DNA from 3 places in the Psychrobacillus sp. FSL K6-1267 genome. Region 1 is predicted to be linked to each of the others. Evidence: a T-box and tRNA genes for the amino acid it is inferred to sense, from the RefSeq annotation. Region 1 holds a T-box; the other regions hold tRNA genes.

Region 1 (2,251 bases):
AATCATGGCGGTTACCAATTTCAAAATCATTCGGGTCATGAGCTGGAGTAATTTTAACTGCACCACTACCAAACTCCATATCCACGTAATCATCTGCTACGATTGGAATTTCACGGCCAACGATTGGTAATTTTACTTTTTTACCGATTAAATGCTTGTAGCGGTCATCCTCAGGGTGTACCGCAACAGCCGTATCCCCTAGCATTGTTTCTGGTCGAGTTGTTGCAACATCGATCGAACCAGTACCATCTGCAAGTGGGTAATGCATATGATAGAATGCACCCTGTATATCCTTATGAATTACTTCAATATCCGAAAGTGCTGTTTTAGTAGCTGGATCCCAGTTAATGATGTATTCGCCACGGTAAATCAAGCCTTTGTTATATAGATTAACGAATACTTCTTTTACTGCGTTAGAAAGGCCTTCATCTAATGTAAAACGTTCACGTGAGTAGTCTAAGCCTAAGCCTAGCTTTGCCCATTGCTGACGAATATGCCCTGCGTATTCATCTTTCCATTTCCATGTTTCTTCAACGAATTTTTCTCGGCCAAGGTCATATCTAGTAATATTATCAGCGCGAAGTTTTTCTTCCACCTTTGCTTGAGTAGCAATTCCTGCATGGTCCATTCCTGGTAACCATAGGGCATCATAGCCTTGCATACGCTTCATACGAATGATAATATCTTGAAGCGTAGTATCCCAGGCGTGACCTAAATGTAGCTTCCCAGTTACGTTCGGTGGTGGAATCACAATTGTATATGGTTCCTTTTCACTCTCTGGATGCGCTTCAAAAAATTTGCCTTTTAACCACCACTCGTAGCGACCTTTTTCAATTGACTGCGGATCATACTTGGTAGACATCCTTGTCTCGTTTGTCATATCGTTTCCTCCTAAAAAAGAATATAAAAAAACTCCTATCATCACTAAAGGACGAAGGAGTTTGTTCGCGGTACCACCTTTATTCGCAGATGCAATAAAACACATCACGCTCTCAATTAGATAACGGCTTCAAACCGGCAATTGCTACTGTTAGTTCACAAAAGCTGCTCTTGGGCTACCTTCAAATGGTGGCTAACGGAAACATTTCAGCAAATTGTTTCCTTTCTTTAGATAACCGTGTCATTTTACTCTTCCCATTCATAGCATCCATATATAGTTGTTTTTATTGTATAGGATATTATTATATGCCGTCAAGCATAGTCTTGTGAAAGGAGGAAAACACTATGAAAAGAGGATACAACCCATATCTTCTGCCAGATTGGCTACGAAGAACTCGTTTTTACGTAAAAGGCATCATTATACCAATCGGTTGCTTTCAACTTGTTCGTGTATTGATCGTTCCTACTACATGGGATTTTATCTTGCTAGTCTTTTTGGCATTTCTCGGATTTCTATTGTTTAAGGACATTATTTGATGGAAAGGAAAGCTTAGTATATCCGTCCTCTAAATCTAATATAAATTGCAGTTCTGACTCACCTTCTACTGAGCTTTCCGTTTCATTATGTTTTATAGCAACTTTAGGCAGATCCTGTTGATCATCCTCATTTGTAGATTGTTGCTCAGCACTCACTACTCTTTGTGTTGGCTTTAACGGCTCTACTGTTACTTCTTCTAGTTCTTCACTTTCTAATTGAACTTGCATTGTATCTTCACTTGACTCTTCATCCTGGGTAAAATTAAATGGTAAAACCTCTACCACTTCTGTTTGTTCTTCTTCCTCTTCTATTAGATCTGTCATTACCACTTCTGTTTTCAGTGGTCTTGACGTTTCGTATTCACAATTCACAAACCAGACAATTTCAATTCCATCCGATTCTGCTTTACAATTTATATTTTCTACACTAATACTTGGAGACGTATCCTGTTGTATTCTCTCCTTACTGATTTCTACGCTCATCGGAACAGCATATTCAAAATATCCCAGCTCTCCTTGTAAATCTAAATCCTCAATTTCTGTAAATTCGCTTGTTGCATGGTGTTCAACTTCTCCTTCTTCAAACTCCACATGACATGTAATATGATAAATACCGTTTATATGCACCATTTCGTCTATTTCCTCTTGAAAATATTGCGGAGTCACCTTAATTGTCTTAACTTCCTTTGGTACACCAAAACTTTGCGGAAAACAAAACTGTTCCTTTACTTCCCAACTTTTCACTTCCATTTTTCATCCTCCTTCGTATAGGACAAATTATGTTTCAACGTAAGAAAATATGAAAAATACCTTTCATTTATGCTTCGCTTTCCAA
Region 2 (2,251 bases), 1.5 Mb from region 1:
TTATATTGCTAATGGCTCTGATGAAGAAAAAAGTTAATTTATCGAAAAATGGTATGGTGAAGGTTGCCCAACATATATTAAAATTAATTTAATCAATACTGAATATTTTTGCTAAAATAGAAAAAAATTATGAAGGTGTTCACGTTACACTAACGCGGCAGTTTCGTTACCGAAGGTATAAATTAGAGGATTCGGAGATGTTGGATGGCAAAGAAAAAAAAAGAAAAGCAGGATGGGTTTTTTAAAGAAATTTTAGGTGAGATTGGTGGTTCTATAATATTTGAAGTGGTCTGGAACATCATAATGTTTATACCAAGAGTAATAATTCGCTTGATTTCAACCCTTTGGTGAAGTCATTATTTCCTATTTTAACTTATAATCACTTTAGTAAAATGGACAGTAAATGCATGAGCTTGAAGATACACTTCCTAGCTCACTTTTTGTGAATTTTAAATCAACCTTTCTCTTTAACATAGCCTTGTTAATAAAAAGATAAAAAGTTCTCCACTTATAAAGAAATAGGATGGCTCCCGAAATTGTATCTTCGGTAGCCGCTCTACTCGTAGGAAGGACAACAATTCCCTTATTATCAAAAGCTGCATTAAAAACGTTTCGAGTGTTGTAGGTTGGCGCAGGACTGTCGATGCAATAGGATGACCGAAAAAGAGAGGGATTGTCGTGACGTAAGTCATGACAATCCCTCTCAAAAAACTCCTCGGTTATCTTATAAGTAAAAGACCAGTCCGAAGCCATCAGGAAACACACTATCCATTTCAGAAGGATCAATTAAACTAACTTTCCCTGTATAATTAAATATTTAAAGGCCAATATAACATGGTGAAGCAATTCCAATGAAATAATTCCAAATATAGAAAAAGGACACATATTTAAACTAAATATTTTACTTTAACTCCTTAAATTCTATAATATTACATTTTAAATATTTCATTGGGAAAATATCTAAATTAAGCTTGAAATTTAAAGTATACTTGTTATAATTATATTTGTACTTTAAATGATAAGAACGTTCCGAAGTAGCTCAGTGGTAGAGCAATCGGCTGTTAACCGATCGGTCGTAGGTTCGAGTCCTACCTTCGGAGCCATTTTTATGCTTCCATAGCTCAGTAGGTAGAGTGCTTCCATGGTAAGGAAGAGGTCACCGGTTCAAATCCGGTTGGAAGCTTTTCTCATTACTAAAAGCAGGGAAAACATACATAAAAAAGTGCTTGTTTTGAAGATAGCTTTATGCTAAAATATTTATTGTCCGGTTTTTAATTAGGACACAGCAACGGAGGATTAGCTCAGCTGGGAGAGCATCTGCCTTACAAGCAGAGGGTCGGCGGTTCGAGCCCGTCATCCTCCACCATTTATGTTTTATGATTAGCCTGGAGGGGTAGCGAAGTGGCTAAACGCGGCGGACTGTAAATCCGCTCCTTAGGGTTCGGCGGTTCGAATCCGTCCCCCTCCACCAGTTATTGGGGTATAGCCAAGCGGTAAGGCAACGGATTTTGATTCCGTCATGCCCTGGTTCGAATCCAGGTACCCCAGCCATTACAACTCAGCATAAATTGTGGGGCCTTAGCTCAGCTGGGAGAGCGCCTGCCTTGCACGCAGGAGGTCAGCGGTTCGATCCCGCTAGGCTCCATCTATAAAACTCTTTCCATTTAATATGGGAAGAGTTTTTTTGATTCAAAAAATATATTCATCATACTCTAAAAGCGTTATGATTAGAAAAAAGAACAAAGGGTGTGTAATCGGTGGAAAAATTAACTCATAAAGACGTTACGTTAAGGTTATTAACCGAATCGGATATATCTATGCTATGGGAGCTATACGAGCCTAGCGTATTTAAATATATGCTAAATAAGATAGAGGATGAGCAGCAGTTAAGGCAATGGCTACAAGCTGGTATTGAGCAGATGAATGACCAAAAAAATGCTATTGCTTATGTAGTAGAACACACTACTACCAAAAAAATAATGGGTACTACTCGCATTTATAACATAGATCGAGTTAATCATGCTTGTGAAATCGGTTCTACTTTCTATGGAAAACAATATCAACGTACACATGTGAACACGACATGTAAACTTTTGCTGCTCAATTATTGCTTTGAAGATCTTGGTATGATCCGCGTACAGTTTAAAACTGATGAGCTAAATTTGCCATCTCAACAAGCAATTGAAAGGATTGGGGGTATCAGAGAAGGTGTGTTAAGAAATGAACGCATCAGGTCTGATGGAACAGTTAG
Region 3 (2,251 bases), 2.4 Mb from region 1:
ATTATAGTACCTGTGAAGATGCAGGTTACCCGCGACAGGACGGAAAGACCCCGTGGAGCTTTACTGTAGCTTGATATTGAATTTTGGTGCAACTTGTACAGGATAGGTAGGAGCCTTAGAGCCCGGAGCGCCAGCTTCGGAGGAGGCGTCGGTGGGATACTACCCTGGTTGTATTGAAATTCTAACCCATACCCGTAACCCGGGTAGGAGACAGTGTCAGGCGGGCAGTTTGACTGGGGCGGTCGCCTCCTAAAGTGTAACGGAGGCGCCCAAAGGTTCCCTCAGAATGGTTGGAAATCATTCGAAGAGTGTAAAGGCAGAAGGGAGCTTGACTGCGAGACCTACAAGTCGAGCAGGGTCGAAAGACGGGCTTAGTGATCCGGTGGTTCCGCATGGAAGGGCCATCGCTCAACGGATAAAAGCTACCCCGGGGATAACAGGCTTATCTCCCCCAAGAGTCCACATCGACGGGGAGGTTTGGCACCTCGATGTCGGCTCATCGCATCCTGGGGCTGTAGTCGGTCCCAAGGGTTGGGCTGTTCGCCCATTAAAGCGGTACGCGAGCTGGGTTCAGAACGTCGTGAGACAGTTCGGTCCCTATCCGTCGTGGGCGTAGGAAATTTGAGAGGAGCTGTCCTTAGTACGAGAGGACCGGGATGGACACACCGCTGGTGTACCAGTTGTTCTGCCAAGGGCATCGCTGGGTAGCTATGTGTGGACGGGATAAGTGCTGAAAGCATCTAAGCACGAAGCCCCCCTCAAGATGAGATTTCCCATTACGCAAGTAAGTAAGATCCCTCAAAGACGATGAGGTAGATAGGTTCGGGGTGGAAGCGTGGCGACACGTGCAGCTGACGAATACTAATCGATCGAGGACTTAACCAAATTGTTTGTTTCTATTAATGATGTCAGTTTATTCAGTTTTGAAAGAATAATATTTTTTTGATAATAAGGCTTGTAAAACTCTACAAACTTGTTATAATAGAACTTGTCTTTCAATTAAATTATTCAAGTCTAGTGATGATGGCGAAGAGGTCACACCCGTTCCCATACCGAACACGGAAGTTAAGCTCTTCAGCGCCGATGGTAGTTGGGGGTCTCCCCCTGCAAGAGTAGGACATCGCTGGGCTTGCAATAAGAAATTAATATTACCCAGGAGGATTAGCTCAGCTGGGAGAGCATCTGCCTTACAAGCAGAGGGTCGGCGGTTCGAGCCCGTCATCCTCCACCATAACTTTACTCCTGCCGGAGTAGCTCAACTGGTAGAGCAACTGACTTGTAATCAGTAGGTTGAGGGTTCAAGTCCTTTCTCCGGCACCATTTTTCGAGCCATTAGCTCAGTTGGTAGAGCATCTGACTTTTAATCAGAGGGTCGTAGGTTCGAATCCTACATGGCTCATTCACTTTTTGTGAAATAAATATGCGGGTGTGGCGGAACTGGCAGACGCACTAGACTTAGGATCTAGCGCCGCAAGGCGTGGGGGTTCGACTCCCTTCACCCGCACCATTTAATTTAATAACCGAGCGGAAGTAGTTCAGTGGTAGAACACCACCTTGCCAAGGTGGGGGTCGCGAGTTCGAACCTCGTCTTCCGCTCCAAAGATTCATCAAAGTGCCGGGGTGGCGGAACTGGCAGACGCACAGGACTTAAAATCCTGCGGTAGGTGACTACCGTACCGGTTCGATTCCGGTCCTCGGCACCACTTTTATGAAACATTAGCGCCCGTAGCTCAATTGGATAGAGCGTCTGACTACGGATCAGAAGGTTGTGGGTTCGACTCCTGCCGGGCGCGCCATATATACGGGAAGTAGCTCAGCTTGGTAGAGCACTTGGTTTGGGACCAAGGGGTCGCAGGTTCGAATCCTGTCTTCCCGACCAGTTATTTATAATATTGGGGCCTTAGCTCAGCTGGGAGAGCGCCTGCCTTGCACGCAGGAGGTCAGCGGTTCGATCCCGCTAGGCTCCACCATGAACATTGAAAACTGAACATGCAAAACGTTAAGACATATAGCATCAAACAACTTCGGTTGTATTGACGCAAAACAATTTTTGACATCATTTAATGATGATGCCAGCAAAACAAAATGAGCTTTTTAAGTTCTCTATTATGGAGAGTTTGATCCTGGCTCAGGACGAACGCTGGCGGCGTGCCTAATACATGCAAGTCGAGCGAATGATGAAGAAGCTTGCTTCTTCTGATTTAGCGGCGGACGGGTGAGTAACACGTGGGCAACCTGCCCTGTAGATTGG

The links. A T-box is a leader RNA that pairs with one kind of tRNA and senses whether it is charged. The one in region 1 lies ahead of MHB55_RS12815 (valine--tRNA ligase), so its partner is inferred to be a tRNA-Val.
Region 2: it encodes a tRNA-Val, which carries the amino acid that the T-box ahead of MHB55_RS12815 (valine--tRNA ligase) is inferred to sense. The anticodon was not compared.
Region 3: it encodes a tRNA-Val, which carries the amino acid that the T-box ahead of MHB55_RS12815 (valine--tRNA ligase) is inferred to sense. The anticodon was not compared.

What each region holds. Positions count from the first base shown of each region.
Region 1 covers NZ_JBBOOR010000001.1:2,509,466-2,511,716, forward strand. Annotated here, with positions in the region: gene MHB55_RS12815 (valine--tRNA ligase) at 1-880, opposite strand, end outside; T-box leader at 925-1,151, opposite strand; gene MHB55_RS12820 (hypothetical protein) at 1,225-1,416, shown strand; gene MHB55_RS12825 (hypothetical protein) at 1,393-2,166, opposite strand.
Region 2 covers NZ_JBBOOR010000001.1:3,961,153-3,963,403, reverse strand. Annotated here, with positions in the region: gene MHB55_RS20330 (hypothetical protein) at 205-351, shown strand; tRNA gene MHB55_RS20325 (tRNA-Asn) at 1,029-1,103, shown strand; tRNA gene MHB55_RS20320 (tRNA-Thr) at 1,111-1,183, shown strand; tRNA gene MHB55_RS20315 (tRNA-Val) at 1,291-1,366, shown strand; tRNA gene MHB55_RS20310 (tRNA-Tyr) at 1,388-1,471, shown strand; tRNA gene MHB55_RS20305 (tRNA-Gln) at 1,477-1,551, shown strand; tRNA gene MHB55_RS20300 (tRNA-Ala) at 1,573-1,645, shown strand; gene MHB55_RS20295 (GNAT family N-acetyltransferase) at 1,758-2,251, shown strand, end outside.
Region 3 covers NZ_JBBOOR010000001.1:96,129-98,379, forward strand. Annotated here, with positions in the region: rRNA gene MHB55_RS00470 (23S ribosomal RNA) at 1-885, shown strand, start outside; rRNA gene rrf (5S ribosomal RNA) at 1,014-1,129, shown strand; tRNA gene MHB55_RS00480 (tRNA-Val) at 1,156-1,231, shown strand; tRNA gene MHB55_RS00485 (tRNA-Thr) at 1,245-1,320, shown strand; tRNA gene MHB55_RS00490 (tRNA-Lys) at 1,327-1,399, shown strand; tRNA gene MHB55_RS00495 (tRNA-Leu) at 1,423-1,507, shown strand; tRNA gene MHB55_RS00500 (tRNA-Gly) at 1,525-1,599, shown strand; tRNA gene MHB55_RS00505 (tRNA-Leu) at 1,615-1,703, shown strand; tRNA gene MHB55_RS00510 (tRNA-Arg) at 1,720-1,796, shown strand; tRNA gene MHB55_RS00515 (tRNA-Pro) at 1,803-1,879, shown strand; tRNA gene MHB55_RS00520 (tRNA-Ala) at 1,895-1,970, shown strand; rRNA gene MHB55_RS00525 (16S ribosomal RNA) at 2,106-2,251, shown strand, end outside.